Linked DNA regions of Herpetosiphon gulosus. Each later gene encodes a partner of the first gene's protein in a complex. Links are inferred from orthologs where the notes say so. Each region holds a gene or a part of one and is shown in the gene's direction. Other genes may lie near its edges. The genes, in order: ABEB26_RS13765 and ABEB26_RS01660.

Region 1 (15,659 bases):
GGCGCTTGAATCGTGAGCAAGGCATTACGGTGGTGCTGGTGACCCACGAACATGATGTGGCGGCCTATGCGGCGCGAGTGCTGACTATGCGCGATGGGCAGTTGATTGGCGATCAGCGTAATTAAAGGATGCAATGATGACAACGCTTGATGTGCAAACTGTTCCCACGCCCGCTCCCGCCGCCAGCGATGACATTCTGTTTCAGCCGATTGAAGCTAGCTCAAGTGGTCTTGGCAGCCTGTGGGAAGTGGTGCGCATTTCCTTTGGCAGCTTGTTGGCCAACAAAGTACGCTCGTTATTAACGATGCTTGGCGTAATTATCGGGGTTGCCTCGGTGGTTTCGCTGCTGGCACTCGGTAATGGGGCCAGCGCCTCGATTACTGGCGAAATTGAGGCGATTGGCACGAACGTCCTGACGATTTCGGCTGGCTCGCAAAATCGTGGGCCTGGCAATGCAACTGCCGCCCAAAACTTAACGATGGACGATGCGCGGGCGATTGAAGCCTTGCAACTGCCAGTGATTGGCGTGGCTCCCCAACTTAACTCAAATGCCCAAATTGTCGCCAAATCGGCGGATAAAAGCGCCCAAATTGTTGGCATAACTCCGTCGTTTCAAGTGGTGAACAACTTGACCATGCAACAGGGCAGTTTTATCACTGAGGAGCATTTACAAGGCGCAAATACCGTGATCGTGTTGGGTTCGACCTTGGCCAAAGATTTATTTGGCAATGGTCAGGCCGTTGGTCAAACCGTGCGGATCAACAACCAAAGTTTGCGTGTGGTTGGGGTGCTCACGCCACAGGGTGGCAGCGCATTTGGCTCGGAAGATGATCGGGCTTATATTCCAATTACTACCGCCCAGAAACGCCTGTTTAACGCCCGCACTCCTGATGGTAATGGCTATCGGGTTGGCTCGATTACACTTTCGGCGATTAATGCCAGCGATCTTGATGCCCTACAATCGCGGGTGAGCATGCTGCTGCGCGAGCGCCATCATCTCAAACTTGATGGCAGTGCCGATGATTTTAATGTGATCAACCAAGCCGAAATTTTGGGCACGCTCACCACGATCACCTCAATGATGACCCTGTTTTTGGCGGCGGTAGCGGGGATTTCGCTGCTGGTTGGCGGAATTGGGATTATGAATATTATGTTGGTGAGTGTGACCGAGCGTACTCGAGAAATTGGTTTGCGCAAGGCTGTCGGCGCACGTAGCCATCATATTTTGATGCAATTTGTGGTTGAGGCGGCGGTGTTGAGTATGACAGGCGGGATGATTGGCTTGCTGCTTGGGAGCATTATTCCAATTGTGGTAACCCAAATGGGCTTGCTCGATGCGCCGATTGATTTACAAACTGTCGGAGTCGCGATCGGCTTCTCGCTAGGGGTTGGCTTGTTCTTTGGAATTTACCCCGCTCAACGAGCCGCCAAACTGAACCCAATTGATGCCTTGCGCCACGAGTAACTATTAAATTGCCCATCACCAGCCGCTGCAAAAGTATTGGTGATGGGCAATTGCTGATCGTAGACTTAATTTGCTGTTTCTTGGACTAAGCTTGAATTTGCCTCTTTGAGGTTGCGCATATGGTTCAGACACAGCACCAACAGGCTATAGCAAACTACGCCAATATAAAAGTTGACCGAAATCGCGAAATAAATCGAGATCAGGACTGCTAACGCCGAGCAAAGCACGCCAAAGATGCCATTGAGTGCCCAATACCAAGGCGTTTCAGTCGCACCGCTGGCTCGAACCAGTTGCATTCCCGTTGGAAAGAACAGGCCAAGCAGCAGCCCCAAAGGAAACATCAGCAAGATCGAGACGGTAATCTTGGTGGCCATTGGGGCGGTGATCATGGCTGCGATAACTTCTGAGAGCACAAACCGAATGATCAGAATTGTCAACGCTGTGACGATTGGCATAACAAAAATCCAAGGTTTGCGCGTCAAGGGCAGGCGTTCGCTGAAAAAACTACCCACGCCAGTGCTGGCAATGATCGTAAAGAGCAAAATGCCCAAGGCATAAACGGGATGCCCCAAAAACACCGAGAGTCGCTGCATAAGCGCGATTTCAACGCACATAAACCCCGAACCAATCAGCGAAAAATAGGCTGCCGCTGACCAAACGATTTTGCCAGAATCAATGTTTTTGGCGCGGCTCCTTAGAATGAGTGGCATGACAATTGTAAGCACGGCGAAGATTAAGAGACAAACAATTAGGCCAACCAAGGTGAGGGTTGCGGTTAAATTCCCGTCGATAACCCCATTATCGACCGAGGTCTTATTCAACGCCACATCCATGCGATCCAAGCGCAGCATGTTGAAAAAGTAGGGGTTTTCATCGGTCGTTGGCGTGTAATTTAATGGCTGATCGCGTACAGCCTCGATCAGTGCCTCAGGCGAAGTGACCTCGACAATGCTGCGTAAAACCGCATTTTCTGGGGGTGTACCCGGTATAATCAGTGGGCGATACTGTAAATCGCTGGTTACTTGCTGTAATTGAGCAATATCTTGCTCGCTAAATGGCTGGCGGCTCAAGAGCAAGGTTGAAACTTTGCCCGAGCCGATTAAGGCAATATGGCGCGATGGATCGGTGATTCCGGCCTGTTGCAATGTGGCCACTGCCAAACTGACAATCCGACCTGTCTCATCAACGTTATCCGACGAATACCAGCGTGAGACAGTAAAAATACCATCATCGGTCAGGCGATCTAAAAAGACTTGCCATGCTTCAATCGTATAAAGCCCATTTTCAGAGAGCGAATAGGCTCCGGCTCCGGTTGAGGCCCAGGTATCAATTAACGACATCTGAATGGTTGTATAGCGCTGGTCAGTGCGCGAAAGATAGCTACGCGCCTCATCTACCACGAAGGAAACACCTGGCCGATTGGCGAGTCCGGCGAATTCTTTGAACCTATTTTGCAACAAGTCAACAAAGATGGGGTTAAGTTCGATGCCAGTGACCTGCTCATGGCCAAACAAGATCGCACTTTGCAGATCGCGGCCACCTCCGACCCCGATTACCGCAGCCGAACCTTGTGGGCGCAGGTAATACACCATATTGGTGACATCATATTTCAAGTGCTCAATATCAGCGAGTGATGAAAATTGGCGAACTGATGTGCCCGCTGCGCCATCAATGTTCATCTGATATTGGGGCAATAGGTTTTGGGGTGCGACTGGACTGGCTCCCCAATATTCGAGGTTGGCGTTTTGTTGATTAAAGACGACAACCCGCGAGAATGAATTCCATTCTTCTAAAAGCAGGTTGGTCGAATCTTCGGCGAGACCTTTAACATAAAGTGGGCGGATGAGTGCCCCTGTTGATTGATTGAATCCAGCGGCGAGGATGAGGACAGCTCCAATCCCATAGCAGAGTTGACGTAGGCGTGATGAGCTGCTTTTCCAAGCAAAACTTAATGCCGCTACCGCGCCGATTGCGCCGCAAAGCAAAATGAAACTTGGGGCATCTAAGAAGGCTAAACCACCCAAAACGAACAAACATCCCAAGGCGGCCCCGATTAGATCACTGCCATAGAGTCGTCCGATTGGCAATGGCGATTTCGTCAAGATCGCACTAATCACAATCCCTGAAAAGTAAAATGGCAAGGAGCAGGCAAAGGTTGCGAGCACCATCTGCAACAGCCGCTGGATTGTTGAACCCGTATCAAATGGGATACGACAAAGAATCAGCAGCATAACTGGAGTAGCACATGCATAGGCTAACGAGGCTTTGGCAGAGGAGTCAGCCAAACGTTCGCGACTAAATCGGTTTGGTTGCAGATAGACAGTTGTTGCTCCTGCAGTCATTCCCAGCATCGCCGTCGAAACCGCGAAGAAGGCCAAATGATACCATGTCATAACGCTTAGCAGCCGTGAGAGCGAAATTTCTACGCTCAGGGTTGCAAAGGCGATCAGAAAAAGTCCAACATAGATCGGCATACCTGATACCTCGATAAGGCTGATAAAGAATTAATGAGGGAGTATTTGAGGATGAGCAATCTAATTTGCTCTAAATAATCCGTGCCTAGTTGTAACTGCCCCGTATTATAGGCTAAATCGGGTAAATCACAACTAGCGCTGCAAGCGTACTGTAGCAGTCTATTAATCGACAAAAGAAGCGTTACTTCAAGCCTAAGCTGGCTGCTGGAGCCGAGAAGATATTAAAAAACGAGCCAGTTGATTGCCAAATTAAGTTAACGAGATTTTACCTTGCATGGATTTTGCCCTATAATACGATAACCGCACCGCTCTGTATCAGTGGAGATGACGAGAGTAAGACTATCTTAGGAACGCATAGCTTAAGGAGGTCTCATGTCTTTCCGTAAACCGGGTAAGCGTTCGATTGGCTGGCTATTGCTCTTGGTATTGATGATACCGTTGATAGCTGCCTGTGGCGAAACCGCCGCTCCAACCGCGACTGTTGGCTCAACTCCCGCTACTGGTGGCGAACCCACTGCCGCCCCAACTACCGCTCCTACAGATGACACCGCCGCAGCCACACCAACCGAAGCCGCTGCTGCAACCGAAGAACCAACCATGGGTGATGCTGATAAGTATCTGGTGTTTGGTGGCTCAGGCGAACCCGATTCACTCGATTCAATGGATACAACCACGGGTACGGCTTTGATTGTAACCCGCCAAATCCAAGAATCGTTGTTGGGTTTCAAAGCTGGTACGTTGGAAGTTGTACCAGAATTGGCGACCAAGTGGGAACCAAACGCCGACGCGACTGAGTGGACGTTTACGCTGCGTGAAGGGGTTAAATTCTCTGATGGTACCGACTTCAACGCTGATGCAGTCGTGTTCAACTTCCAGCGCTTGTTTGTGCCCGATTTTGAGTTTGGCTTCCGTGCTGAAGGCAAACAATACAATATCGTGCCCGACATCTTTGGTGGTTATGCTGGCGACCCCAACAGTGCCTTCAAAGAAGTTGTGGCAGTTGACCCAACCACGGTTAAGTTTGTGTTGACGCGGCCTGTGCCGTTGTTGCCAAGCTATTTGGCCGCCTCATACTTCGGGATTTCATCGCCTGATGCCGTCAAGGCTGCCAAAGAAAAATATGGCTCACCTGAAGTTGGTGGCGTTGGAACTGGCCCCTTCAAGTTTGAGCGCTGGGATGCTGGTCAAAGTATCACCTTAGTGCGCAACGAAGATTATTGGGGCGACAAGGCCAAAATGCCAGGTGTGGTTGTCCGCTTTATCGCCGAAGCACCACAACGTTTGGCCGAGCTTGAAGCTGGCACAATCGATTTCACAATCAACTTGAGTGCTGATAGCCGCGATAAAATTGCTTCAAGCGCCGATTTGCAAGTAGTCGATTTGACTCCGTTCAACATTGCCTACTTGTCGTTGAACATGAACAACAAGCCTTTTGACGATGTGCGGGTTCGTCAGGCGGTTGCCTATGCCATCAACAAGCAAGAAATTCTTGATGCCTCGTATGGCGGCGTTGGCTCAATTGCCGACGACTTCTTGCCCGATGGCTTGGCTGAATATCGTGCGACTGACCTCGAACCATATGCCTATGATCCTGAAAAGGCCAAAGCCTTGTTGGCCGAAGCTGGTTATGCCGATGGCTTTAGCACCATGGTCTTGACCGATGGTACTGAATTGCCCTTGGAATTGTGGTATATGCCCGTTTCACGACCTTACTACCCCGATGCTAAGTCGGTAGCCGAACTCTACGCGGCCCAACTTTCTGACGTTGGGATCAAAGTCGAACTCAAAACCGAAGATTGGGGTGTGTATCTCGATAACTGGGATGCTGGCCTGAAAAATGGGATGGTCATGTTGGGTTGGACGGGCGACTATGGCGACCCAAACAACTTCTTGTTCACTCACTTTGGTCCAGGCAACGCCGACGAAGCTGGTTATACCAACGAGCAAGTTTGGCAATTGCTGGCCGATGCAGGTGGTGCTTCCTCACCCGCCGAGTCGATCCGCTTGTTCCAAGAAGCTGGCAAGTTGATTAACACCGATTTGCCCCGGATTCCGATCGTGCATGCTCCGCCAGTATTGGCAGCTAAAAAAGCCTTGCAAGGCTGGGTGCCAAATCCAACTGGTGGCGAATCATTCGCACCGATCTCAATCACCAAATAACCAATAGCCGAGCCTACGCCGCTTGTTAGCACTTAACTCTAACAAGCGGCGTATAGTAAGGAAGAATGCATGGTTGGGTATATTTTTCGTCGGCTGCTTGGCATTATTCCCGTCCTGCTTGGAATTTCGCTCTTGGTTTTTACCCTGCTGCGAACGATCCCCGGTGATCCGGCGATTATCATTCTCGGTGAACGCTCAACCCCCGAACAACGCGCTGCCTTGCGCACCAAACTCAAACTTGATCGCCCCTTGTTTCTTAATTTTGAGAGCGGCAACATCTTTGAAAGCCAATATGTTACCTATATCACCAATTTTGCTACTGGCGATTTTGGCGATTCAATCAAAACCCGCCAAGCGATCTCCAAAGAATTAAAGCAGCGTTTTCCCGCGACGATCGAGTTGGCCTTGAGTGCTTTGTTGATTGCGGTGGTGGTTGGTGTGACCACAGGCGTGGTTGCAGCGACCAAACGTGGCTCATGGATCGATGCCAGCAGCATGATTGTAGCCTTGCTGGGCGTTTCAATCCCGATCTTTTGGTTGGGCTTGATGATGCAATACCTCTTTTCGGTCAAACTGAAATGGCTTGATCCAAGTTTGCGGCTTGATACTAGCTTGCAAGGCTCGTTCGAGCCAATCACAGGCCTGTATTTGCTTGATGGCCTCTTGCTTGGGCGTTTCGACATTACCATGAACGCTTTTAAGCATTTGATTATGCCTAGCCTTGCCTTGGCAACTGTGCCACTTGCCAGTATCGCCCGCATGACTCGTTCGGCCATGCTCGAAGTGCTGTATCAAGATTATATTCGCACGGCCCGTGCTAAAGGTTTATCAGCGCGGATTACAATTTTGCGCCATGGCCTACGCAATGCCTTAATTCCAGTCATTACGGTGATTGGGCTGCAATTAGGGTTTTTGCTAGGCGGCGCTGTTTTGACTGAAACGGTGTTTTCATGGCCTGGAATTGGGCGCTGGTTGCTCGATGGCATTTTGGCCCGCGATTATCCGGTGGTACAAAGTGGCGTAATGTTCGTTTCATTGGTATTTGTGTTAATCAATACCTTGGTCGATATTTCCTACCGCTTCTTTGACCCACGAATTCAATATAAGTAACGCTGCTCGGCGTTGTGGATGCAACTTGTTTGTAAAGGTTGATTATGGCGACAACTGAACCAACTATCACCAATAAACCAACGAGCGATCAAGCGTTACTTTCGCGTAAGCCGCGTTCGCTTTGGAGTGATGCGCGGCGGCGGCTGTTTAGTAGCACGGTTGGCCGTTTGGGAATGGTCATTTGTGCTTTTCTGTTTGCAATTGCGATTATCACGCCCTTGGTGCAACCGCTCGATCAGACGCTCAATCGTGATACTGCCAACAAACTACAACCGCCATCGTGGCTGATGACCGCCGAAGAACGGGCCGACGCTGCTAGCAAAAGCATCGACAAAGCCCGCAAAGATATTCCGTGGGGCAGATTTGAACGGCCATTTGGCACCGATCAATTAGGTCGCGATATCTTTATTCGGGTGTTGCATGGTGCGCCAATTTCGCTGACGGTGGGCACATTTGCAGTGATATTGGCGGTAATTTTTGGCTCGTTGCTGGGCTTGATTTCGGGCTTTTTCGGCGGCATTATTGATACAGTCGCGACATGGCTAATGGACATTTTGCTAGCGTTTCCCTCGATTCTCTTGGCAATTGCATTGACCGCAATTAGCAATAACCGTGAATCGTTTTCGTATAAATTTAGTCAACAAATTACCGAATTGCCAATTTTGCAAACGATTTTTGATCCACCGTTGTTCAATGCAATGTTGGCAGTGGCGGTGGTCGAAATTCCAATTTTCGGGCGAATTGCCCGAGCAGCGGTGTTGAGTGTGCGTAATCAAGAGTATATTAACGCTGCCGAGGCGGTTGGCGTGAGCCGAATGCGCATGTTGTTGCGGCATATTTTGCCCAACAGCTTAACCCCGATTTTGGTCCAAATGACCTTGAGCGTGGCTTCATCGATTACCAGTGTGGCGGCCTTGGGCTTTTTGGGGCTGGGTGCACAACCACCGCGACCTGAGTGGGGTTCGATGCTTTCGACCGCCCGCGAATATGTCGGTACTGGCCAATGGTGGTATGCCTTGTTTCCTGGGATCGCGATTATGCTGACTGTGCTGGGCTTTAATTTGCTTGGCGATGGCTTACGTGATGCCCTCGATCCACGACTTAAACATTGATCAAGGATCGGATCAATTAACGCAGCGGCGCAGAGGGTGGATAGGGGTCAGGATTCAGGGGCTAGGGGCTAGGATTGAGCATAGCGCTAAGTCAATGTTATAGCCCACTAGGGATAGCAAAAGCATAATTTGTGGATAAACATAACGTAGTGTGCTACGCGGTTTCAGCCCTTCATGTTCTTCGTGATCTTCGTGGTTAAAATAAATACTCTGACCCTTCATCCCTTTGTGTTTCAGATTAGTTGACTTGGTAGCGCAGCGGCCCATGCTTCAATCGCTGGCCAATTGCGATAATCGCCCTCGCGCCAGCGTCGCACTAGCATTGCGCCGCGAAATAACATTCGGTAGCCCAAACTGATTTTGCTTAAATCCAATACGCCAGCAAATAGGCCTTCGCTACATGGCTGCACCAAATTACGTACTGGTTGCAGCCATTGAGCTACATCAGTGCGAGTTTTTTCAGGCTGTTTGGTCATTGCCAAGGCCAAGCAGGTCAAAAAAGCTGCAAATGGTTTGGTTTGCAACGCTGATTGATGCTGTTTGACAAAGGTCAGTGCCTCGGGCAACCAATTATTTTTGTGAATGGCGCTGCCTGCAACGACCGCCTGATAGTTGCTCAGATCGTGCACTTGCTGCATTGGTAGCAGCGTTACTTGTAAACCTTGTTCAATCAAAACTTTGGCGATCGCTTGGGCCACTCCTGCCGTTGCCCCACCGCGACTAGCATAGGTTACCAAAATCGTCATACCCTGCTCCTTTAAAAACCCTGCTCCCAATCAGTGAGAGCAGGGTTGTAATGCGGAAACGCTAGCGACTGACGCTGGCAAGTTGCCAAACGCCACGGGCTGCGGCCTCACGCGCAAACTTGCTGAAGTCGTTGGGCTGGCGACCTAAGGCGCGTTCGACTCCATTGGTTGTGTAGGCATTGCGGCCATCAAGCACTTGGCTAAACAAATATTCGACCAACCAAAGCATGTCGGCAGGCCACTGTTGTTCGCGTAATGCTTCCAGATAGGCCTCGATCGGAATGGGCTGATAATCGATTGGGCGGCCATTGGCTTGGGCAATTTCGCTAATGGCTTCGGCAAAGGTCATGAGGCGCGGCCCAGTAATTTCATACAATTGGCCTTGATGTTGTTCAACGTTAGTCAAGGCGGCCACCGCCACATCGGCAATATCATCGGCATCAATAAATGGCTCTTTGACATCGCTGGCGGGCAAGAAGATTTGGCCATTGAGCAGTGGCTCGTGAAAAAATGATTCGCTAAAATTTTGCATAAACCAGCCTGCTCGCATAATCGTCCAAGCTACGCCTGCGGTTTGCACAACTTGCTCACAGGCTTGGGCTTCTGGTTCGCCGCGCCCCGAGAGCAGCACCAAATGTTTAACTCCGCTGGCAACCGCCAACTGGCAAAAGGCCCGAATTGTATCGATTGCAGCCGGAATCGCCAGATCAGGTTGGTAGCAGATGTAGACGCTTTGCACATCGGCCAAGGCTTCCGGCCAAGTTTGTTGATCATTCCAATCGAAACTGGGGCTGGCTGAACGCGAGCCAATGCGTAGCTTGATGCCCTGGGCTTGTAAGCGGGCGACAATCCGCTGACCTGTTTTGCCCGTGCCACCTGTGACCAAAACCAGATTTTTAGCTGTCATGGGTGTTTTCCTCGATAAAAATCAAATCCATGAGCAGTCTAAATCTTCACGTAACGTTAACTGCAAGCCCTATTTTAGGCTTCTCATTGTTTACTCATTTAATTGGCTCGATCGGAAATTGCACTTCGGTCAGTAAATCGCTGGCATCGCTGGTTTGCGGCAGTTGCAACGAAATTTCGCGCGGCATGCCGATTGGTCGATAGCCATTTAGTTCGGCCCAACGGCCAATTTGCTCGTAGCTGGTCAAAATGCGCTCAAGCGGGCCTTGTACCACGCTGGTGGCCATCAGTTCGCTGGCGGGGTGTTGGTTGAACTGTAATTCAAATTGGGGCGAAATTTTGATTGGTGCATGCTTGGTTTGCTCAATAAAACAGCCAATTTCCAAATCCATATCATAGATTGAGGTCGTACTATCTTGACAGATACAAAAGCACAAGCCATAGCGTTTGCTGGTTGGCAGATGTTGACGAATCTGTTGAATCGCCTGCAAGCCTGATTCGAAATTTTCGGCGACGATGCGGGTGCTGAGCACGTTTTGGCTGGGCATTGGCTTGAGCACCACATTCAGCGGCTTGTCAAAATCATTCAGTGCATTCAAGCGTGATTCAATGCGATGAATACGTTGAGTTTCTTCGCGCAAATGGGCTTCGATCTCAGCTTTTTTCTGACGTAAGAGCTGTTGCATCTGCTCAGCAGAGATCTGATCGTGGGCGAGATCTTTAATTTGATCGAGCGAAAAGCCCAAATCTTTGAGCACCAAAATTCGGTTCAAGGCTGGTAATTGCTCAGCGCTGTAGTAGCGTCGGCCATTGGCGTGGTCGATGCTTGCTGGCGGAAACAGGCCTAATTCATCGTAGTAGCGCAAAAAACGCTTGGAAACCTGCGCAATGCGGGCAAATTCGCCGACCGTAAACATACACAACACCTCAATTTGCTGGCTAAAATAACCTATTTGCTAGCTAGCTATGCCTCATTAGTCCACGCTTTATTATAGTGCTGTTCCCTTCCAAAGGGGGATAAATCGTTCGACAGGACGAATAGCCTATAGGCAGGCCTAGGGCTTGGGCTTATCGTGTAGCTTGCTTCCACTCCTATGTATTGGTTGTTGCTTCAGCGCCAGCTTTAAGGCTTGCTGGGTAGTTTAGTGCGCCTTTTTTAGCGAGTGTGCTTGGTGATTGTATAAAGGGGTTGCTATGATTCGCGAAACTAGTAAGCTTGCCCGAGTCGTGAGCATGAGTTTGATTTTGCTGTTAGCCTTCCAAATGATGGTCTATCCTTACGCATCGTCTGCTGCACCGAGCGATCAAGCAACTTCCCAACAATCCCCTGCCACTGGCTTAATTCGTGACCGTAACGAGCAACTTGATCCCTATTTGCAACGGGTTGCTGCTGCTGATCCCGATTTGTTCCAAGAAGCTGCATTATTAGCCGTCCAAGATGTGTTTAATGGTAATTTGCCTGAAATTGCAGGCGACAAAGCGATCGAGGAGCAAATTAGCTATTATCTGAATCGCGCTGCCTTGGGTTTGCCGATGCAGCCAAGCAGCAACGATCCGACGCAGAGTTCCGCTATACAGGATGATACCTATTTGTGGGAGAGCAACCAAGCCGCGATTGGTGCAACCTGGCAGATGACTGCCCGACCTGATGGCGACCCGCGTATATTTGCCCAAGAATTTGATGCTTTGGCGGCGGCCCAAATGCCTGCCACTGCCCCAGATTCAGGGTTTGCCCCAAGTGCGTCTGTGGTTGAAGCAGCCCCACAACCAGCGCTTGACCCAGCAGAAACGGTGGTTGTGCCCGCCATCCCAAGTAGTCCAGTTAAGCTTAAATCCCAAACCTTTATTCCAAGTCGCCCAGCTACCAGCCAATTTGTACCCAACTTGCCCAGCCAACAAGCCGAAGCCGATTTTAGTGGCTTGCGGATTCAGCCTCAAGTAGCCTTGAATAACCCAGTGCAAACGCCCCATGCCAAGTTGGTGGTTACCGCTACGGCTCCGTTGCAAACCAATTTCGGCTCAATCATTACTTATACCGTGACCGTTAGTAATACTGGTGGTCAAGCAGCTTCCTTAGTCGAGTTGAGCCAGCGTTTGCCAGCCAACGGTATTTTGCAAGGCTCGGTTAATGATTGTGTATTAAAAGATGGCGAACAACTAGTTTGTGCGGTTGGCAATTTGAATGTCAACCAAAGCAAAACCTACCAAGTGCCTGTGTTGATGAAGGGCAATGGGGCTTTGATCAGTACCTTGACGGTCAAAGATACCTTTATTGTCAACCCCGATACCAAACCTGCTACCGCCAAAATTAGCACTAAAGTTAATTCAACCAATCGTACCCAACAAGATGTTGGCAAGATCGCAATTGCTGCCGAGGAATTTACGACTATTTTTGGTCAGACTGAAGCCAGCGGCGCGGTCGAAATTGGCTTTAAAAAAGATGGCAAATATACCTATCATCTTCGCCTCGGCCCCAACGATAAAATTAAATGGGATGCCGTTGGCACGCCAACAATTATTGAAACCTACGGCAATGTTGCCCAAATTCAAGAAAATTTTCCTTTGTTCAAGGGCGATTTTACAATTGATGTAACCAAAGATAAGCCTTTTATCAAGCCAAGTCCTACAATTACGCCAACGATCAAGCAGTTGGCGGGCTTCCAGCTTTTAGGGAGCGCCGTGATTAGCGATGTGGCAATTTTGTCGGGCGAAGCGGGCTTTATGACCGAACTCAAAGTTTCGCTGCCTGCCATTACCACCACCTCGACCTTGACCCCAACTACCAACATGACCACCACCACGTTGTTGCAACCAAGCAGTATTTTGACTGGCACGAACCCAATCACTGGGACGAATCCAGTTTCTGGGACGGTCAAGAAAAACACCTTGCGTGTGACGGGGGTGATCAAGCCAGGCGGTAAGGGCGAAGCCAAAATCAATGAATTTGAAATGTATTTTGCAGGCTTGAAGGTTAAAGTTAAAAATGCAACCTTCAGTGGCGATAAAATTAAAGTTAAGCAAGCACTTTTGACTATGCCCAAGGAGCTAGGTGAGCTAACCGGAATTATCTCGGAGATCGAAGTGACCTCAAATTCGATCAACTTTGGTGGGGTTGGGGTTAAAATTCCGCTGCCCAATATTTATCCTTTGGGCAAGCCAATTACTGCTACAAACCCGCTTACCCCCACCAGTTTGTTGGCGCAATCGGTGGCGCTGAGCGAAACTGGAGCCTATACACCAGCAATTTCGTTTATCAAAAACTCGGCCACCATCATGTACGACAACAAAGATGGCTTTAGCCTGCAAATTGATAGTACCCTCGATTTGCATGTTGCCGATAATGATCGCAAAATTCCGGTCGAATTGAAAATTGACTGGAAAGGGAATGTCAAAGGCACAATCAAAGAGCTGAAGTTGAAAATTGCCGGCCACGACTTGGAAATGAAGGAAGTCGAAATTACCAATACTGGCTTGAAAGTCAGTGAAGCCAGTTTTACGATCACCTTCCCATCTGAGAAGAAGGAAGAACCGAAACCGCCTGCCGCTGGCGATCCGCCTGCTGCACCTAAGGAAGGCGATAAGAAAAAAGAAGATAAAAAACTAACGATCACGGTCAAGAAAGTTTCGATTACCAAGCAGGGCTTGGCGATTGGCGAAGGCGCAGTTGCCACCGATTTACCAGATTTTGGGCTTGGCGAGAGTATTCGCTTTACCAAAAATAAAGTTAAATTTGTGGTAACCAACCCAATTACCAGCCCAGTCATGGAGCTAGAGCTTGAAGGCACGCTCAAGGTGTTGATCAAGAGCAGCGAGATGGAAACTAAATTTGCTGCGAAATGGGATAAAAAGGGTAAATTCTCGGGCAAACTCAAAGAACTAACCCTGACGGTGGCTAGTTCGAAGCTGGAATTGAAAAATGTTGAATTCAATACTCAACGCTTCGCGACCAATTCGGCCAGCTTGACCTTGCCACCAATTCTTGGCAGCACCCAAATTGCCTTAACTAAAGTGGTGATTGATGAAAACGGCCTGTCGTTTGGTGATGCGGCGGTCAAAATTCCGGTCAGATTTACGATTGGCAAGCAAAATGGTGAGCCTAGCCCAACCAATTCGGTCACGATTTCGGGCACGCTCGGCCTCGATTATAAGCAAGATAAATCGTATAGCTTTGTGTTTGCGGGCAAAGTCTCAATCACGCTGGCCTCGCAAACTGCCGAAGCCGAAGGCCTTGTGCGAATCGATAAAGATGGCAAGGTAACAGGCGACGTTGATAGCTTCGAGTTGACGATTGCTGGCATGAAGTTGGCGATCAAAGAGGCCAGCATCGAAAATGGTACAGTCAAGGCCCGCGAGGCAACCTTTGCGATTCCCAAAGAATGGGGGGGGCTATCCGTTTCGGTCTACAACATCGAAATATCTAAAGAAGGCTTTTCGATTGGTGGCGGCTCATTCAAGCTGCCTGAAATCAAAGTTGGCGACATGTCGCTGACTCTCGAAGGCACGCTCAAAAAGGAAGGCAACGGCTGGGTCATCGCAGCTGGTGGTGAATTGAAATTGCCTAATTCGGGCGGTGCTGGCTGTAGTGGCTTGGGCGTGAGTGTCGAGATTTTTGCTGGTAGCAATCAAACCGTCGCGATGCGGATCGCCCCCGCTTCGACGGATGCCCTGAACGAATTCCAATTGCGCAAAGTTGGGGTGGTGCTTAAATGTACGATTCCTTTAGGCGCAAGTGGCTTTGATCTCACGCGGATTTCAGGCACGGTTACCCTGACTAGCAATGTGACCAAAATCGAGATGAGCGCCACGATCGAGAGCAAAATGGGGATTGGTAGCTTCCGCGCCGTGACTGCCGATGGCAATATGTCCATGGAATATGTCAAAAACCCCTATAAATTTGAGATTGGTATCGGCGCATCGATGAAGATTTTCTCGATGTTTGAGGCTGCTCGGGCTAGTGCCAAGATGCGCTTTACCGATGGTGCAGTGCCCTTCCTCTTTACCGCCGAAATGAATATTAATGCCGTGATTGCTCGTGGCAATATGAAACTGACCGCTTGGACGAAAGATGGTGCGTTCAACTTGGTTGGGCGGATCTATGGCGAGGTGGGAGTTAAACGTGGCGCATTGGTTGATCGCTGCTGGCGGATCTGGATGCCCTGGCCTTTCGATGATCAAGATGTTTGTTTGACCCTGCCGGGTAGCGACCTGTTTTTTGGCGCAGGCATGGAGTTTGGCAAGTTCAAGCGCGGCGGTGGTGATGTTTGGGGTTTCAAAGCCAGCGTCAATATTGCCGGAGCCAACTATGGAATTTACGTTGATACCAGTGGCCGATTTAGCGTGGGCAATGTTGATGATTATCGTTTGATCGATGCGCCATCACTGCGCCGCGCCAAATATTTGCACGATCTGAATGCCCAACAGCAACTCAATCGCGCTAGCCTGAGCGCTGAAGATCTAGCGTTATTTAACGACTATAGCTTCAACAACCAAGAAATTATCATCAGTACCGTCGAAATGACCCGCCCTGGCGACTTGATGATCAATATGTTGCGCTTAAGCTATGATACCGATATTCAGGTGAGCTTAGTGCGCCCCGATGGCTTGCGAATGACTGGCAGTAACGCAGCTGGTAATCTAAATTTCAGCGAAACCTTGGTTGATCCACGCGATATTCGCGACCCAATTA
Region 2 (15,672 bases), on another replicon or contig:
GATTTGAAACTTGCAACGTTGCAACAAGTTCAAGCAAGCAATACTGTATGGACATTTATCGATTTACGACCGGAAAAACCCTACTATCGACCGCAGGCGACTCCAACGCCAACGGCAGGGTCGCAATAAGGAGCACATGCGTGGAGCAGCGACAAGCTATGTGGATTCCGCTGGCGGGGCTGGGAGTCGGGGTAGCGATTGGACTTGTTTCCGGTCTGACAATCCCCTCGCAATTTGCCCGTTACACAGCGGTAGCAGTTTTATCGGCGCTTGATTCGATTGTTGGGGCAACGCGAGCAACAATCGAAAAACGCTATCGGAATCGGATCTTTATTTCAGGATTAATTGGCAACACTGTGTTGGCGGTTGTGCTGGCGTTTCTGGGCGAGCGACTAGGCATTGACCTCTATTTGGCGGCAGTGGTGGCCTTTGGTGTCCGTTTGTTTGAAAATGCCAGTCGTATTCGACAACACCTAGTTGGCTAGGCGCAGGTTGACAAAACAAGGCTGTGGTACGGTTGATGGATGCACTTTTTCGCAATGTCGCGCTCTCATCATTCATTATTTCGAGCAACCCGACATTGAGCATTGTTCCAGCCTTGAAGATGCAGCTTCTTCTGCGACCTAGTGTAGGTTGTTGACGCAATGCAGCGTGGTTGCAAAGCGATCTGCTATCTCGTATAATCGCCAGCAACCCTGCTTGACAGGCAACATTTTAGCCTAACACAAGGGGTTTTCCATGAATCGCACCATTGTCGGTATTGATGTCGGTACAACCAAAATATGTACTTTGGTTGCTGAAGTTCACGATACAGGCAAAGTGAATATTTTAGGGGTTGGCCTTACGCCTTCCAAAGGTCTCGACCGTGGGGTCGTGGTGAATATCGACGAGGCGGTTAGCGCGATTGCGACTTCGGTTGAAAAGGCCGAGCGGCTTTCGGGCTATCGCATTGGCACTGCCTTTGTCGGGATTGCAGGCCGCCATATTTCCTCAGTTAATAGTCGTGGGGTGGTCGCCATCTCACGACCTGATCATGAAATTTCGCGCACAGACGTTGCCCGCGCTGTCGAAGCCGCTCAAGCGATTGCTATCCCAACCCAACGCGAAGTGATCCATGTGATTCCACGGGCCTATATCGTTGATGGCCATGAGGGCATTCGCGATCCAGTGGGTATGGCAGGCTATCGGCTTGAAGTTGAAACCCATATTGTCACTGGCGAAGTGATGGCGATTCAAAATTTAATCAAGAGTGTTGAACGAGCTGGGGTCGGCATTGACGACCTGGTGCTGCAACCCTTGGCTTCGGGCGAGGCGGTGCTGAGCGAAGAAGATAAAAGCCGTGGGGTTGTGCTCGTTGATATTGGTGGCGGCACAACCGACATTGCGATTTTTATTGGTGGTGGGATTTGGCACACCGTGGTGTTGCCGATTGGCGGAGCACATTTTACCAACGATTTGGTTTATGTGCTGCATACACCACATAACACCGCCGAATATCTCAAATTGCGCTATGGCAAAGTAACCGATATCGACAGCCATGACCCTGATGATGATCTGATCGATACTGATGGCTTCTCGCCCGGCGAACATCAACAAGTCTCGCGGGTTGAATTGAATGAAATTCTGCAAGCGCGAGCCGAACAACTGATCGACATGATTGGCAATGAAATCCGTCGTTCTGGCTATGAAGGCCTGTTGCCTGCGGGGATTGTCCTGACAGGTGGCTCGGCTCAATTGCCTGGCTTAGATGAGATGGCACGCCAACTTTTAGGGATGCCAGTGCGCATTGGTATTCCAACGAATTTGACTGGATTAGCTGAAGCAATAGATGCACCACCCTATGCCACGGCTGTGGGGCTTGTCCGTTGGGGCTTGCGTCATGGAATGGGCAGCGTTGGCGGCCATGCTGCGAGCCAACCAGCAACGACCAACTGGAAACAAACCTACGACCGCTTCAAAATGTGGTTACGGGAATTTTTACCGTAAACAAGCATCGTGGCTACAGTCGATCTACGCCATTGCTGGGCTTTGGTGCTGATCTGGAGGCAAACTTAACATGGATTTCAATAGCAACTTAATTGAAAATTTCGCCCAAATCAAGGTGATTGGGGTTGGTGGCGGCGGCTCGAATGCGGTTGATCGCATGGTCGAATCGGGCCTGCAAGGGGTCGAATTTATCACTGTCAACACCGATGCTCAAGCCTTGATCCACTCACCAGCCACGATTCGCGTGCGGATTGGCGATAAACTGACGCGTGGACTTGGCTCAGGCGGTAATCCCGTGATTGGACAAAAAGCCGCCGAAGAAACCCACGATGAGCTGCACGATGTGTTGCGTGGCTCGGATATGGTTTTCATCACTGCTGGCATGGGTGGTGGCACAGGCACAGGTGCTTCGCCCGTGATTGCCTCGATTGCCCAAGAAATTGGTGCCTTGACGGTTGGTGTGGTAACCCGCCCCTTCTTGTTTGAAGGTAACCATCGCCGCAAAGTTGCCGAATCGGGGATTGACCAACTCAAACCAAGCGTTGATGCCTTGATCGTTGTTCCTAACGATCGTTTGCTGCAAATCGCTTCTAAAAACACCAAAATGAACGAAGCCTTTCGCATGGCTGATGATGTGTTGCGCCAAGGTATTCAAGGGATCTCCGATTTGATTACCAGCCGTGGTTTGATTAACCTCGACTTTGCCGACGTAAAAACGATTATGTCGCAACAGGGCACGGCTTTGATGGCAATTGGCCATGGGATTGGCGATAATCGCATGATCGATGCTGCGAATATGGCAATTTCATCACCATTGCTTGAAATCTCGATCGATGGTGCGAAAGGCGTGCTGTTCAACGTCACTGGTGGCGAAGATTTGGGCTTGTTGGAAGTCAACGAAGCTGCTGAGATTATTTCCAAGGCGGCTGATCCTGATGCCAACATCATCTTCGGGGCACGCATTGACCCTAATTTGCCAGCTGATGAAGTTAAAATCACGATTATTGCCACGGGTTTTGATCAAGCGCGGCCCCAAGGCAACAATCGCTCACGTTCATATCCATCGGCGCAAAGCCAACCGACGAGCCAACCAACCAGCTACCAACAACCAACTCAGCAACCAGTGCGGCCAGCACCCCAACCGCAACAACCACAACGGCCCACACCTCCAACCTCCTTTGGTAGCAACGACGATTTAGATATTCCGCCATTCTTGCGCAACCGCGAACGCCGCAAGTAAGGTTTTTGGCTCGCTCCGAGGGAGTGGTACTACCCCCTTGGGGCGAGCAAATTGCCCAAATTGAGCGTGAATATTTTTAGATAGTTAGCTAGGTCGTTGGGCAAACTGCCCAAAGATTAGGCAAAAAGTACTACAAATTTTGACACCAGCTTTTTAATGGTTATAATGATGCTCTGAATACAGATTGCATCTGTGCTACTTATACTATCCCCAAAAACCACATTGGAAGGAGGTGGTCGCGTCACCAACGAGACACCCTGTTGGCCCTATATCCCTCTGATATAGGAATGTTCGATTTAGAAATCGTCCTTTCAATTGTTTGATTTAGGAGGCAAGAATGCTTCGATCAAAGCGCCAATTGATGAGCTTTGCGCTCATGTTGGTCCTTGTTGTTCCGATCCTTGCTGCTTGTGGTGGCGAAACAACCCCAACCACAGCCCCAGCAACGACTGCCCCAGCAACTGCAACTACAGATACTTCATCAGCAGCAACCGCTGAACCAACGACTGCTGAAGCAACCGCCGAACCAACCGTTGCTGAAGCAACCGCCGAACCACAAACTGGTACCGCTCCTGATATGGATAAAACCATCATCATCGGTATGACCCAATCGCCAGACACCTTGTTCGGCATTGAATCACAATCAAGCGCCACGACTCAAGTGTTGTCAGCGATTCAACCAGCTTGTTTCACCACCTTGAGCTACGAATATCAACCAGTTTGTTTCACCAAATTGCCAAGCTTCGAAGATGGCGATGCAGTGACCCAAACCATCTCAGTTGATAGCAGCTATGCTGGTAACATCGTGATCGACGATGAGTTGATCACCGATACCGCTAGCTTGACCGAAGCTGTTGAATTGGAACAAGTTGTTGTAACTTGGACCTTGATTGATGGTATGACTTGGGAAGATGGCACCGCCATCACCGCTGCCGACTTCGTGTTTGCTGCTGAATTGTACCAAGATCCAGGCATCAAGAACGCTAGCCGCTTCGTGCTTGACCGCACCGAAAAATACGAAGCCAAAGACGACAAAACCTTGGTATGGTACGCTGCACCTGGTTATACCGATGCAACCTACTTCTTGAACACCTTTGGGCCTGAACCAAAGCACGTTTTGGAAAGCCAAGACCCAGCAACCATTGGTGGTAGCGACTACGCTAGCAAGCCATTGGCTTACGGCCCATACAAAATTGCCGAAAACACCCCACAAGAAAGCACCAAGTTGGTTGCAAACGAAACCTACTGGAAAAAAGGTTTCCCTCTCGTTGGTAATGTTACCTTCAAGTATCTGACCAGCGAAGATCAAGTCTTGCAACAATTGGAAAGTGGCGAAATCGACGTAGTTGGTTCAATTGGTTTGACCTTGGCTAACGCTCCTAAGCTCGACGAACTCGAAGCTGCTGGCGTGCTCAAGGGCCAATATGTTCCAGCAACCGTGTGGGAACACATGGACTTCGGTGTCGAGCGCAACGACGGTCAACCATCAGTATTCGCTGATGTCAAGTTGCGCCAAGCTGTGGCTTACGCTGTCAACCGCAAGCAAATCATCGATAACGTCTTGTTCGGCAAGACCGTTGTGATGAACACCTTCTTGCCAGCCGACCACTGGGCTTATCCACCAAACGGCGAAGGCTTGGAAGCTTACGAATACGATGTTGAAAAAGCTAAGGCTCTCTTGGCCGAAGCTGGTTGGACTGCTGGCGCTGATGGTATTCTTGAAAAAGATGGTACCAAGCTCACGGTTCAATTCTTCACCACCGAAAACAACCAAACCCGTGCTTCAGTCGCCCAGTTGATCCAAGAAGACTTGAAAGCTGTCGGTATCGATGTTCAATTGAACTTCGTGCCAGCAACCGATGTCTTGTTCAAGAACGGCGAAGAAGGTATCTTGTCAGGCCGCCGCTTCGACTTAGGCTTGTACGCTTGGGTCAGTGGCCCAGAGCCTTCGACCGCTCTGTACCTCTGTGAGCAAGTACCAACCGCTGAAAACAGCTACGGTGGCCAAAACAACACCGGCTGGTGTAACGAAGCTTACGACAAGCCAGCGTTGGCCTCGCAATCAGAAACCGACCGCGCCAAGCGGATTCCTTTGGTCATCGAAGCTCAAAAGGTCTTCAATGCCGAATTGCCAACCTTCCCATTGTACCAACGCGTCAATGTTGGTGCTTACAACGTCAAGGTTAGCGGCTTGGACTTGAACCCAACCAGCCAAGTTGACTTCTGGAACATCGAAACCTGGGATGTTACTGAGTAATCGGTAAGCTCCCCACTACGGAGCTGCGTGCTTGCACGTGGCTCCGTAGTTGTTCCCTCTCTTTTCCTACAACCTTTCGCGAGCACCATGCAGTTAAATCAAGACAATGTTGTCACTCAGGATGTCGTAACCACCAGACAGTGATTGTCATGCTTGTGTGGTTTTTTTGTAATGCGAGATAAATGGTACAATAGGCCAGTTTTCCAGCTTTAAAATTGATTGCTCTTTTTTTGAACGTAATTGACTAAAGTAGAGTGTAATAGTTAACAACCGTTTATCTTGGTATTAACCATTTCAAGCATGTGTAGAGGTACCGCATGACCGTATATCTCATTCGGCGCTTGTTTCAAGCGATGCTCGTTCTCCTGTTCTCATCAGCAGTGATCTACTCGCTGTTTGCGTTGGCTCCTGGTGGTCCACTTGATGAGTTGCGCCAAAACACAGATCCCAAAAGCCGTCCGAGTGAAGAGGATATCAAACGCCAAGCAAAATTGCTTGGGGCTGATAAGCCTTGGTACTTGTGGTATCCAACTTGGTTAGCTGGCGATACCTGGATGGATAAAATTGGCCTTGAAGAATATAAAGGCGATCGCAAAGGGATTTTGCGCTGGGATTGGGGCACATCGTGGAAGTTCCAACGCAATACGCCAGTCTTGGACATTATTGGCGATAAACTCCCCGATACGCTTTGGCTGATGATTTCCTCAACCTTGATTTCGTTGGTGTTGGGGATTCCGTTGGGGGTCTTCTCGGCAGTTCGCCAATATTCATTCTTTGATTATGTGCTGACCACATTTAGCTTTATTGGCTTATCGCTGCCAGCCTTCTGGTTTGGTTTGTTGATTATTGCGGTATCGCTGTGGTTCAAGCGTAATGGCTGGTTCTACTTCCCTGCTGGCGATATTTTGGCCTTGCGCAACTACGAGGTACCAATCCTCGGTACAGTTGTGGCTGGCTCGTTCCTTGATCGCGTGATGCACCTTGTTATGCCAGTTACCGTGCTTTCAATGCTCAATTTGGCCAACTGGAGCCGCTTTATGCGGGCTAGTATGCTCGAAGTGTTGAGCCAAGATTATGTGCGAACGGCGCGAGCCAAAGGGGTTAAAGAACGGGTTGTGATCTACAAGCATGCTTTCCGCAATGCCTTGATTCCCTTGATCACGATTATCGTTTTTGCGATTCCTGGGGTTTTCGGTGGCGCATTGTTTACCGAAACAGTCTTTAATTATAAAGCGCTGGGCTTTACCTTTATTAGCGCTTTGAACCTCAAAGATTACCCTTTGGCAATGGCTTTCTTGCTGATCTCATCGATTTTGTTGGTCTTTGCCACCTTGCTTGCTGATATTCTGTATACGATTGTTGACCCACGAATCCGACTTGAGTAGCTGCGGCTGACGGTTTGCGATTGGTCTTATCAACACTGTGAAAGGAAAATCCATGGCTGTTTCAACAACTCAAGTCGAGGCTCGCGAGGCAAAAAAAGAAGAATATGAGCGCCCATGGCTTGAGATTCTTAAGCGCTTTACGCGCCACCGCTTTGCAGTTGGAAGTGTCGTCGTTTTATTTTTGATGATTTCAGCAGTGATCATTGGTCCTTTCTTGATGCCATTCGGTGAAACCGATAGCGCGATTGTTAAGAAAAACCAACCACCAGGCACTGCCTATAATCTTGAGAAGAATCTTTATTATAATGGGATTGGCGGCGAAATTCGCACTCCAAAAGGTGAGCAACTAACCTTTTGGTTGGGAACCGATTATAATGGCCGCGATTTGCTGACCCGTTTGCTGTATGCTGGGCGGGTTTCGCTGTATATCGCCGTTGCCGTAACCCTCCTCAGCGAATTGATTGGGATTGTCGTTGGCGTGATGAGCGGCTACTTTGGCGGGGTGGTCGATGCCTTTGCAATGCGCTTTGTAGACTTCCTCAATACCTTGCCATTGCTGCCAATTCTCTTAATTATCTCGACTATTTTGAAGCCCACAATCAATGTGTTGATTATGATTCTGGTCTTCTTTAGTTGGACTGGCGGCGCACGCTTGATGCGCGGCCAAATTTTGAGCTTACGCGAACAAGAATATGTTTCGGCTTCGCGTGCTTTAGGTGCTTCTAACTTGCGGATTATGTTCCGCCACCTTGTGCCAAATGCCTTAGCCCCCAACATTGTTAATGCATCATTGGCCTTGAGCGGTGTGATGATCACCGAAGCTGCCCTAAGCTTCTTGGGCTTCGGGGTGCAATTACCCGCAGCATCTTGGGGTAATATGCTCAAAGATGTTAATACAACCGTCTTGGAAAAATATACGTGGCAAGCCTTCTTCCCGGGGCTGGCAATCTTTATTTGTTCATTGTGCTTCAATTTCATTGGCGATGGCTTGCGCGACGCTCTTGACCCACGCGCCAAACGCTAACCTGTAATTCTTGCTAGATAGGGGCATGCTTGTGGCTCAATCCGATGTTTTGTTGAAACTCAAGGGTGTCAAAACCTACTTTTTCACCGATGAAGGCACTGTCCATGCCGTCGATGGCCTCGATTTTCAGGTGCGTCGTGGCGAAACCTTGGGCATCGTCGGGGAATCGGGGTGTGGCAAAAGCGTAACGTCCATGTCGATCTTACGTTTGTTGGGCAAAACTGGTAAAGTCATCGAAGGTGAGATCATGTTCGATGGCGAGAATTTGCTCGACCTGAGTGAAGAAGAAATGCGCAAAATCCGTGGCAATCGGATTTCAATGATTTTCCAACAGCCAACGACCTGTCTGAATCCTGTTTTCCGGATCGGCGAACAGATTATCGAGGCCTTGCAAATTCACCAAGGGCTTTCGGGCGAGGAAGGCAATAAACGCACGATTGAGCTACTTACTCTAGTTGGTTTGCCCGACCCCGTGCGTCGGATGCGTTCGTTTCCCCACGAAATTTCTGGCGGTCAGGCCCAACGGGTGATGATCGCCATGGCCTTGGCATGTAACCCCGAATTGTTGATTGCCGATGAGCCAACTACTGCACTTGACGTAACGATTCAAGCCCAAATCTTGGATCTCATGCGCGAGTTGCGCGAAAAGGTTAATACTGCAATTATTTTGATTACCCACGATTTAGGGGTGGTGGCCGAAATGGCCGAAAATGTGATGGTGATGTATGCAGGTAAGGCGGTTGAATATGCGCCTGTCCATGCCTTGTTTGAAGCACCTAAACACCCCTATACCCAAGGCTTGATCGCTTCAACTCCGGTTTTGGGCAATGTGCGCGATGAATTAGAAACAATCCCTGGTCAAGTTCCGAGCTTGTTGAACCCGCCAGCAGGTTGTCGTTTTGCTTCACGCTGTGCCCATCGCATGGATCAATGTACTCAAGAAGAACCCCCGTTGATCAAGCTCGAAGGTGATCGACTGGTACGTTGCTGGTTGTACTAGAAGAGGTTTGACATGACTGTTTCCAACAGTACCAGTGAGAATTTGCTTGAGGTACGTAATCTCAAGAAATATTTTCCAATTAAGGGTGGTTTGTTGCGCCGCACGGTCGCCCAAGTTAAGGCGCTCGATGGCGTAAGTTTCAGCATCAAAAAGGGTGAAACGCTCGGCTTGGTCGGCGAATCAGGCTGTGGCAAAACTACTACTGGCCGCACGGTCTTGCGCTTGATTCCACCCTCGGCTGGCGAAGTGGTGTTTGAGGGCCAAGATGTGCTCAAAGCAAGCTCTGGCCGCATGCGAACGTTGCGCCGCGATATGCAGATTGTGTTTCAAGACCCCTATGCCTCACTCAACCCACGGATTCCAGTGGGCCAAAGTATTGCCGAAGGGTTGAAAATTCATAATATTGGTACGCCCAAAGAGCGGCTTGACCAAGTTGCCCAAGTGTTGGAGCGCGTAGGCCTTAATTCAGGCCACATGCGCCGCTTCCCCCACGAGTTCTCTGGTGGCCAACGCCAACGGATCGGGATTGCCCGCGCTTTGGTGATGCAGCCTAAATTGATCGTTTGTGATGAACCTGTTTCAGCGTTGGACGTGTCGATCCAAGCTCAGGTGCTCAACTTGTTGAACGATTTGCAAAAAGATTTGGGCCTAACGTATTTGTTTATTGCCCACAACTTGAGCGTCGTTGAACACATCAGCGATCGGGTAGGTGTGATGTATTTAGGGCGGATGGTCGAGCTTTCAACCCGCGATCAACTCTTCCGCAAACCAATGCACCCCTATACCAAAGCTTTGATGTCGGCGATTCCCTTGCCCGATCCAACCATCAAGCGCGACCGGATTATCTTGGAAGGCGATGTGCCCAGCCCAGTTAATCCGCCAAGTGGCTGCCGCTTCCACCCACGCTGCTGGCTGGCCCAAGATATTTGTAAACACGATGACCCAGCTTTTGAGGAAAAAGAGCCAGGCCACTTTGTCGCTTGTCACTTTGCTCAAGGTTAAGCACATTGTTGGGCAATAACACCAGAACCGAGGCGGCTTTGCTACCTCGGTTCGTTGTTTAACTAGCTAAAGATCTGATGAGAAACCCCGTGATCCCTGAAATATGGCCTACAAATATTCGACAAAAGTGGCGGGCTGCGCTACACTGCCTGTTGCTTAAAAGTGATCGAACGTTGCGGTTTGAATAAATTAGAGCGTCAACGATCAGCAAGGTGTTGATTGCTTGCTCGATGGTTGACCTTGGATTGATGCTCATGAAATTGCGTTTTAGCCTTGCGCTGTTGCTTTGTTTTAGCTTGATTGGTTGTAGTGTTGAAGGTGGCGCTCCAGTTGGTCAGCCAACTGTCCAAGTGCAAACTCCCTTGCCAACTACCAACCCTGCCACTTCCAATCTTTGGACGTTGGGCTTAACTGAGGAGCCGGTTGATCTGTATCCCTACAGTTATGCCTTTCGTGGCGCAGCCCCATTGATTGAATTGCTTTACCCTGCGCCTTTGACTGTGGTTGCTGAGGCTTATACCACAACTGGCGTTTTGGAGCGTGTGCCATCATTCGAAAATGGTGATGTGCAATATATTACAACCACGGTTAATCTTGATGCGAATGGCGTAATTACCACCACGCAAACTGAAACCATTACCAGCGTGCGCCAGTTGACCGTAACCTATCGCTGGAATAAAAATCTGCAATGGGAAGATGGTCAGCCATTGACTGCTGCCGATTCAGTTTTTGCTTATAATTTGTTGCGTGGCAGCGCCTCAACTGCCCAATTGGCAACTCAAAGCGACTTAACCGCCGATTATGTGGCGCTTGATCAATATACGACCCGCGCTTATTTGCCGCCCGAACGCGACGACCCAAATTATTTGATCACGGTCTGGACTCCGCTGCCAGCACATTTGTTTGAAGGCCAGCCAAGTGCCAAACAGGTTAGTGATCGGTTAGCCCAGTCGCCAGTTGGCTATGGTGCATATACGCTCAAGGCTTGGACGGCAGGCACGCAGTTGGAATTTGTGCGACGTGAAGGCCAATCGGAACAACTGCCCAGCACAATTATTGCCCGTTTATACCCTGATATTGCCATGATGCGCGACGATGTGCTGAGTGGGCGGGTCGATGTGGCTTGGACTGAAGGCTCGTTGGAGCAGTTAGCGCTTGATCTGAAAACTGATGTGCAATCTAAAACCTTGCAATTGCTCCAAGCACCCAACCCAATTTGGGAACATATCGACATGAATTTGGCGGTTGTAGCTTTGCAAGATATTCGGATGCGCCAAGCGATTGCTCATGGCTTCGACCGTGAGGCGATTAGTACAACCCTGTATGGCACGCCCAAGGCGGTTTTGCATAGTTGGTTGGCGGCTGAATCATGGGCCTTTGATCCAACAACGGTGGTCAGTTATAGCTTTGATCCTGAACTTTCACGCCAATTGCTTGATCAAATGAATTATCTTGATACCAATGGCGATGGTTTGCGCGAACGCCCTGATGGCACGCCCTTCCAATTGACATTAACCACTTCGGCCCAAACCCCGATTCGCCAACGCCTGAGCGAGCAATTTGTCAGCGATATGCAGGCAATTGGGATTGATATCAAGGTTGAAGCCTTATCGACTACTGATTTGTATAGCCAACAAGGGCCATTATTTGGGCGACGCTTTGAGCTGGCCTTGTTTGGCTGGCTGCGCAGCGTTGATCCCGATGGCGCGGTGTTGTGGAGTTGTGCTGCGATTCCTAATCAAATTAATGGCTACTCCGGCGACAATTTTACTGGTTGGTGTATGGATACCGCTGATCGGGCGATTCGTACCGCCACCAGTTCGCTTGATCCAGCGGTGCGTAAAGCTGCTTATAGCGAACAACAGCAAATTTTCACCCGCGAATTACCAGTCTTGCCTGTGATTACGCGCCAAACGACGGTGTTGCTTGCGCCGAACGTGCGGGGTGTGCAACCGCAGCCATTGGCTCCAATTACTTGGAACCTGAGTGCTTGGCAACGCTAGCGGTGCAGATTATGCTTAATTGCGCTGATGATTACTGACGATCAATGTGGATCAAACTGACATTATGGGCTTACTACTTGGAATTCTGCTGTTAAACCTAGTGTGGTGTAGCTACCGCCCCCAAGAACGCCAAATTCTCTGGGGGTGGTTTTTGCGTATCTGGCCACGGGTTCGACCAATATTGGGCTGGTTTTTGATTTTTATCGGCATCTTAGGTGTGATTCTGCCAATTCTTCAAGGGATTATTTTCTTGGTGATTGGCTCGGCCTTGATTGGCCCACGCCATCGGCTGATTCGGCGAACGCGGGTAGCGTATAAGCAGTTTTTGCACCGTTTGGCAGGTTCATCCAATCGATTTTTGGCTTGGCTTGGACGCTTTGGTATAAGTTCGTTGCGCACCATGAACCAGCAAATTCGGCGTTTTATTGAATACCGCACGCGCTATCAGCGTAAGCATCGGCCAATTCGTTTGGCAATTGTGCCGCCGCCGGAGGTGGTTGCAATGCTTGATCACTATCGCCTACGCTATGATCCGAGTTATCGCCATGGCTTGCCGCCGCATATTGTGCTTGTGCCAAGCAGCCATCCCAACGATCGTGATGCTTTTGAGCGAGAAGTGGCAATAACCCTAAGCCAATGGTCGGGCTTTGATCTGACACTTGAGCACTTGCAAATCGCGCCAAACCAACATCGTTTGGTGCTGCTGCCCAGCCAAGGCAAAGGCTTGGTTGAACAACTTCAAGCGAGCTTGCCGCAAACACGCCCAATCCAACGTCAGCCTTGGCCAGCCCTAACGATTGGCAAATTGTTGCAATATAGCAGCTTAGAGAGTGCCCAAACCTGGGTTGCTGAAACATGGCAACCACAACGTTGGCATGTGGCTGAATTGGTATTGTTTGAAGAACGTTTTGGCCGGATGTGGCACGAAGTACGGCGTTTTCGTTTGTGCGCTAGCACGAACCATGCGGAGTGTGTTAAGATACATGCACTTAACGATTATGCCTAAAGCAGCGTTGCTTTACACTCACTGCCGAGGAGTTTTACGATGATTGAAACCACAATGGCAACCGCCCAGCGCCAATTTGATATTGCTGCTGAATTACTGGCCTTAGAACCGGAAGTTCGCGATATGCTCCGCGAGCCACGGCGTGAGTTGATTGTGCATTTTCCGGTCAAGCTGGATAATGGGCGGGTGCGCACCTTAACTGGCTATCGTGTCCATCATAATATTACGCGTGGCCCAGCCCTAGGTGGCTTGCGTTTACAATCGTCGGCCACGCTCGATGAAATGCAAGCCTTAGCCATGTGGATGACCTGGAGTTGTGCGATTGTGCAAATTCCGTATGGCGGCGCTAAAGGCGCAATCGTGTGTGATCATCGCGAATTGACCAGCGGCGAACTCGAGCGGATTATTCGGCGCTATGTGACCGAAATTACCCCGCTGATTGGCGCTGAACGCGATGTGATCATGCCTGACCTTAACACCAATGAGCAAACCATGGCTTGGATTATGGATACCTATTCGATGCATCATGGCTATACGATGCCATCGGTGGCAACAGGCAAGCCAGTTCAGGTCGGTGGTTCGCAAGGCCATGGCCAAGGAACTGCCCGTGGTTTGTGCTATACCGTGCGCCAAGCAGCCAGCAAAATTGGCCTTGATTTGGCGGGAGCACGGGTGGTCATGCAAGGCTCTGGCTCGACTGGACGTTTGGTCTTGCAATTCTTAGCTGAAATGGGCTGTCGGGTTATTGCCGCCAGCGATGATAACACTGGCGTTGTGGCTGAAACTGATGCTGGTATCGACGTTAATACTTTGATTGAGCATCGGGTTAATACCGATGGCGTAGCGAATTTGGCTGGCACAAAGCCCATTAGCCATAACGAATTGCTCGAATTGCCATGCGATATTTTGGTGCTCGCAGCAGGCCAAAATGATATTAGCGGGGCTAATGCTGGCCGAATTCAGGCCAAAATTGTGGTCGAATTAGCCAATGGCCCAATTACACCAACGGGCGATTCGATTCTGGCCAACAAGCAAATTATGGTTGTGCCCGATATCTTGGCCAATGCAGGCGGGATTGTGGTTTCGTACTTCGAATGGGTACAGGGCTTGCAAGAGTTTTTCTGGACTGAACGCGAAGTTCATGGCGAATTAGCCACGACTATGGAACGGGCCTTTAACGAGGTCTTTACCGTCGCCCAAGAACGCTTTGTGCCATTACGCACGGCGGCCTATTTGCTAGCAGTTGATCGGGTTGTGCGGGCGATGGCCATGCGTGGGATTTATCCGTAGTTGTTGGGGGCTAGGGTTCAGGGGTCAGTTTGGAACCCTGAAGATTTGTTTTGACCACAGATTGGCATAGCTACCGGTGGTTATCTGCTGATGTCGATTGACTGAATCCTAGCCCCTGAACCCTGACCCCGTTGTTCGCTGTTCTCTATAATGAGCGATATGTGATGAATTCATCCTTCATCGCTCATCGCTCATCCTTACAATTATGCCCTTAGCAACCCATCACCCTTATAATTTGCAATTGCCCGAATTTGCTGGCCCCTTGGATTTATTATTACGCTTGATTGAGCGTGAGGAATTGGCGATCACGGCAATTTCGTTGGCGGCGGTCGCTGATCAATATTTGGCTCATGTACGAGCCATGCCCGACCCCGACCCGCTGACGGTAGCCGATTTTCTGGCCTTGGCAGCGCAATTATTGTTGATTAAATCGCGGGCATTATTGCCTCGTCGTGAGCCACCGCCCGCTCCACCTGAGGAAGATGTGGCTGAGCAACTGGCCCAACGCCTGCGCGAATATCAACAATTTAAACAAGCTGCAACTCAGTTGCGCGAATGGGAAAGCGCTGGCTTGCGGGTGTGGGAGCGGATTGCCCTGCCGCCACAGCCCGATTTACCAGCACCCCAAATCGCAGCCCATACATTAAGTGCTTTAGTTAATGCCTTATCGCGGCGTTTGAGCCTGATCGAGCGTGAAACCCCACCAATTGCTATCCCCAAAGCTAAAGTTATTACAATTGCCGAAATGGCCGAGTTGATTGGCGAACGTTTGCAGCGCCAACGCTATGTGGCCTTCGACGATTTGCTGAGCCTCGCGACCACCCGTAGCGAAGTGATTGTCGCCCTTTGGACGGTTTTAGAGCTGGTCAAGCGCGAAATCATTGCTGTTGAGCAAGATGATTTGTTTGAATTGATCAATCTCTCACGCGGGGAGCGCTTCGGCGAAAGGCTGACTGAACATTAAGCGCATAGAACATAGAGCATAGAACATAAACTAAACCTTGGCTGGGCAGTTTTAACGCAGAGGCGCAGAGCGTTAAGTCTAATGGCTAATGGCTATCGGAACATGAAGTGGTAGCTCAAGGACTTCGATAGCCATTAGCCCAGAGTCTAGAGCCGTATCAACCTTCGTGTGCTTCGTGGATCATTAACCTAGCCCCTTGACTATAAGCCTATTTTCAGTCAATTATCATTGCTTGGGGTTGGTTGCACACGTTAGGTTAACAGCAAACATAATGTATCTGAGGAAGAGATGATGATCAACCAGTGTTGGAAGTCAATCCTATGCGGCTTGCTGTTGAGCCTGTTGAATAGTTGTGGTTCTGCTGGAATTCAATCGATTTCACCGACCATTGAGCATAGCTCAGGGTTTGAGCAACTCATGCCTACCAAGGAAAACCTTGTTGCTTCGATTACTGCTGAAGTAGTCAATGATCGTGCCATAATCCAAACAATGCAAACGCTGCCGACTCTCAATCC

What was found.
Region 2: the proteins of ABEB26_RS13765 (region 1) and ABEB26_RS01660 are in contact, whole or in part, in a cryo-EM structure (PDB 8Z1Y), measured with the Escherichia coli proteins. The link is inferred for Herpetosiphon gulosus from one-to-one orthologs.

What each region holds. Positions count from the first base shown.
Region 1 is NZ_BAABRU010000009.1:119,321-134,979, reverse strand. What follows is about bases 5,304-8,188. They hold ABEB26_RS13765 (ABC transporter permease), read left to right. Parts: upstream 5,304-6,168; coding sequence 6,169-7,209; downstream 7,210-8,188. Other genes in these bases: ABEB26_RS13760 (ABC transporter permease), read left to right, coding at 7,254-8,188; ABEB26_RS13770 (ABC transporter substrate-binding protein), read left to right, coding at 5,304-6,099. In the rest of the region: ABEB26_RS13785 (ABC transporter ATP-binding protein), read left to right, coding at 1-125; ABEB26_RS13780 (ABC transporter permease), read left to right, coding at 134-1,465; ABEB26_RS13775 (spermidine synthase family protein), read right to left, coding at 1,531-3,939; more of ABEB26_RS13770, read left to right, coding at 4,312-5,303; more of ABEB26_RS13760, read left to right, coding at 8,189-8,321; ABEB26_RS13755 (flavodoxin domain-containing protein), read right to left, coding at 8,555-9,067; ABEB26_RS13750 (NmrA family NAD(P)-binding protein), read right to left, coding at 9,129-9,974; ABEB26_RS13745 (MerR family transcriptional regulator), read right to left, coding at 10,069-10,890; ABEB26_RS13740 (PKD domain-containing protein), read left to right, coding at 11,168-15,659. UniProt on the Escherichia coli protein: Part of the ABC transporter DppABCDF involved in dipeptide transport. Responsible for the translocation of the substrate across the membrane.
Region 2 is NZ_BAABRU010000001.1:368,896-384,567, forward strand. Bases 7,007-9,904 are described here. They hold ABEB26_RS01660 (ABC transporter ATP-binding protein), read left to right. Parts: upstream 7,007-7,917; coding sequence 7,918-8,892; downstream 8,893-9,904. Other genes in these bases: ABEB26_RS01655 (ABC transporter permease), read left to right, coding at 7,007-7,892; ABEB26_RS01665 (ABC transporter ATP-binding protein), read left to right, coding at 8,905-9,894. Outside these bases: ABEB26_RS01625 (cell division protein FtsQ/DivIB), read left to right, coding at 1-129; ABEB26_RS01630 (small basic family protein), read left to right, coding at 141-485; cell division protein FtsA, read left to right, coding at 739-1,986; cell division protein FtsZ, read left to right, coding at 2,057-3,226; ABEB26_RS01645 (peptide ABC transporter substrate-binding protein), read left to right, coding at 3,564-5,483; ABEB26_RS01650 (ABC transporter permease), read left to right, coding at 5,801-6,868; more of ABEB26_RS01655, read left to right, coding at 6,921-7,006; ABEB26_RS01670 (peptide ABC transporter substrate-binding protein), read left to right, coding at 10,149-11,897; ABEB26_RS01675 (2'-5' RNA ligase family protein), read left to right, coding at 11,944-12,903; ABEB26_RS01680 (Glu/Leu/Phe/Val family dehydrogenase), read left to right, coding at 12,943-14,193; ABEB26_RS01685 (segregation and condensation protein A), read left to right, coding at 14,399-15,157; ABEB26_RS01690 (hypothetical protein), read left to right, coding at 15,446-15,672. UniProt on the Escherichia coli protein: Part of the ABC transporter DppABCDF involved in dipeptide transport. Responsible for energy coupling to the transport system.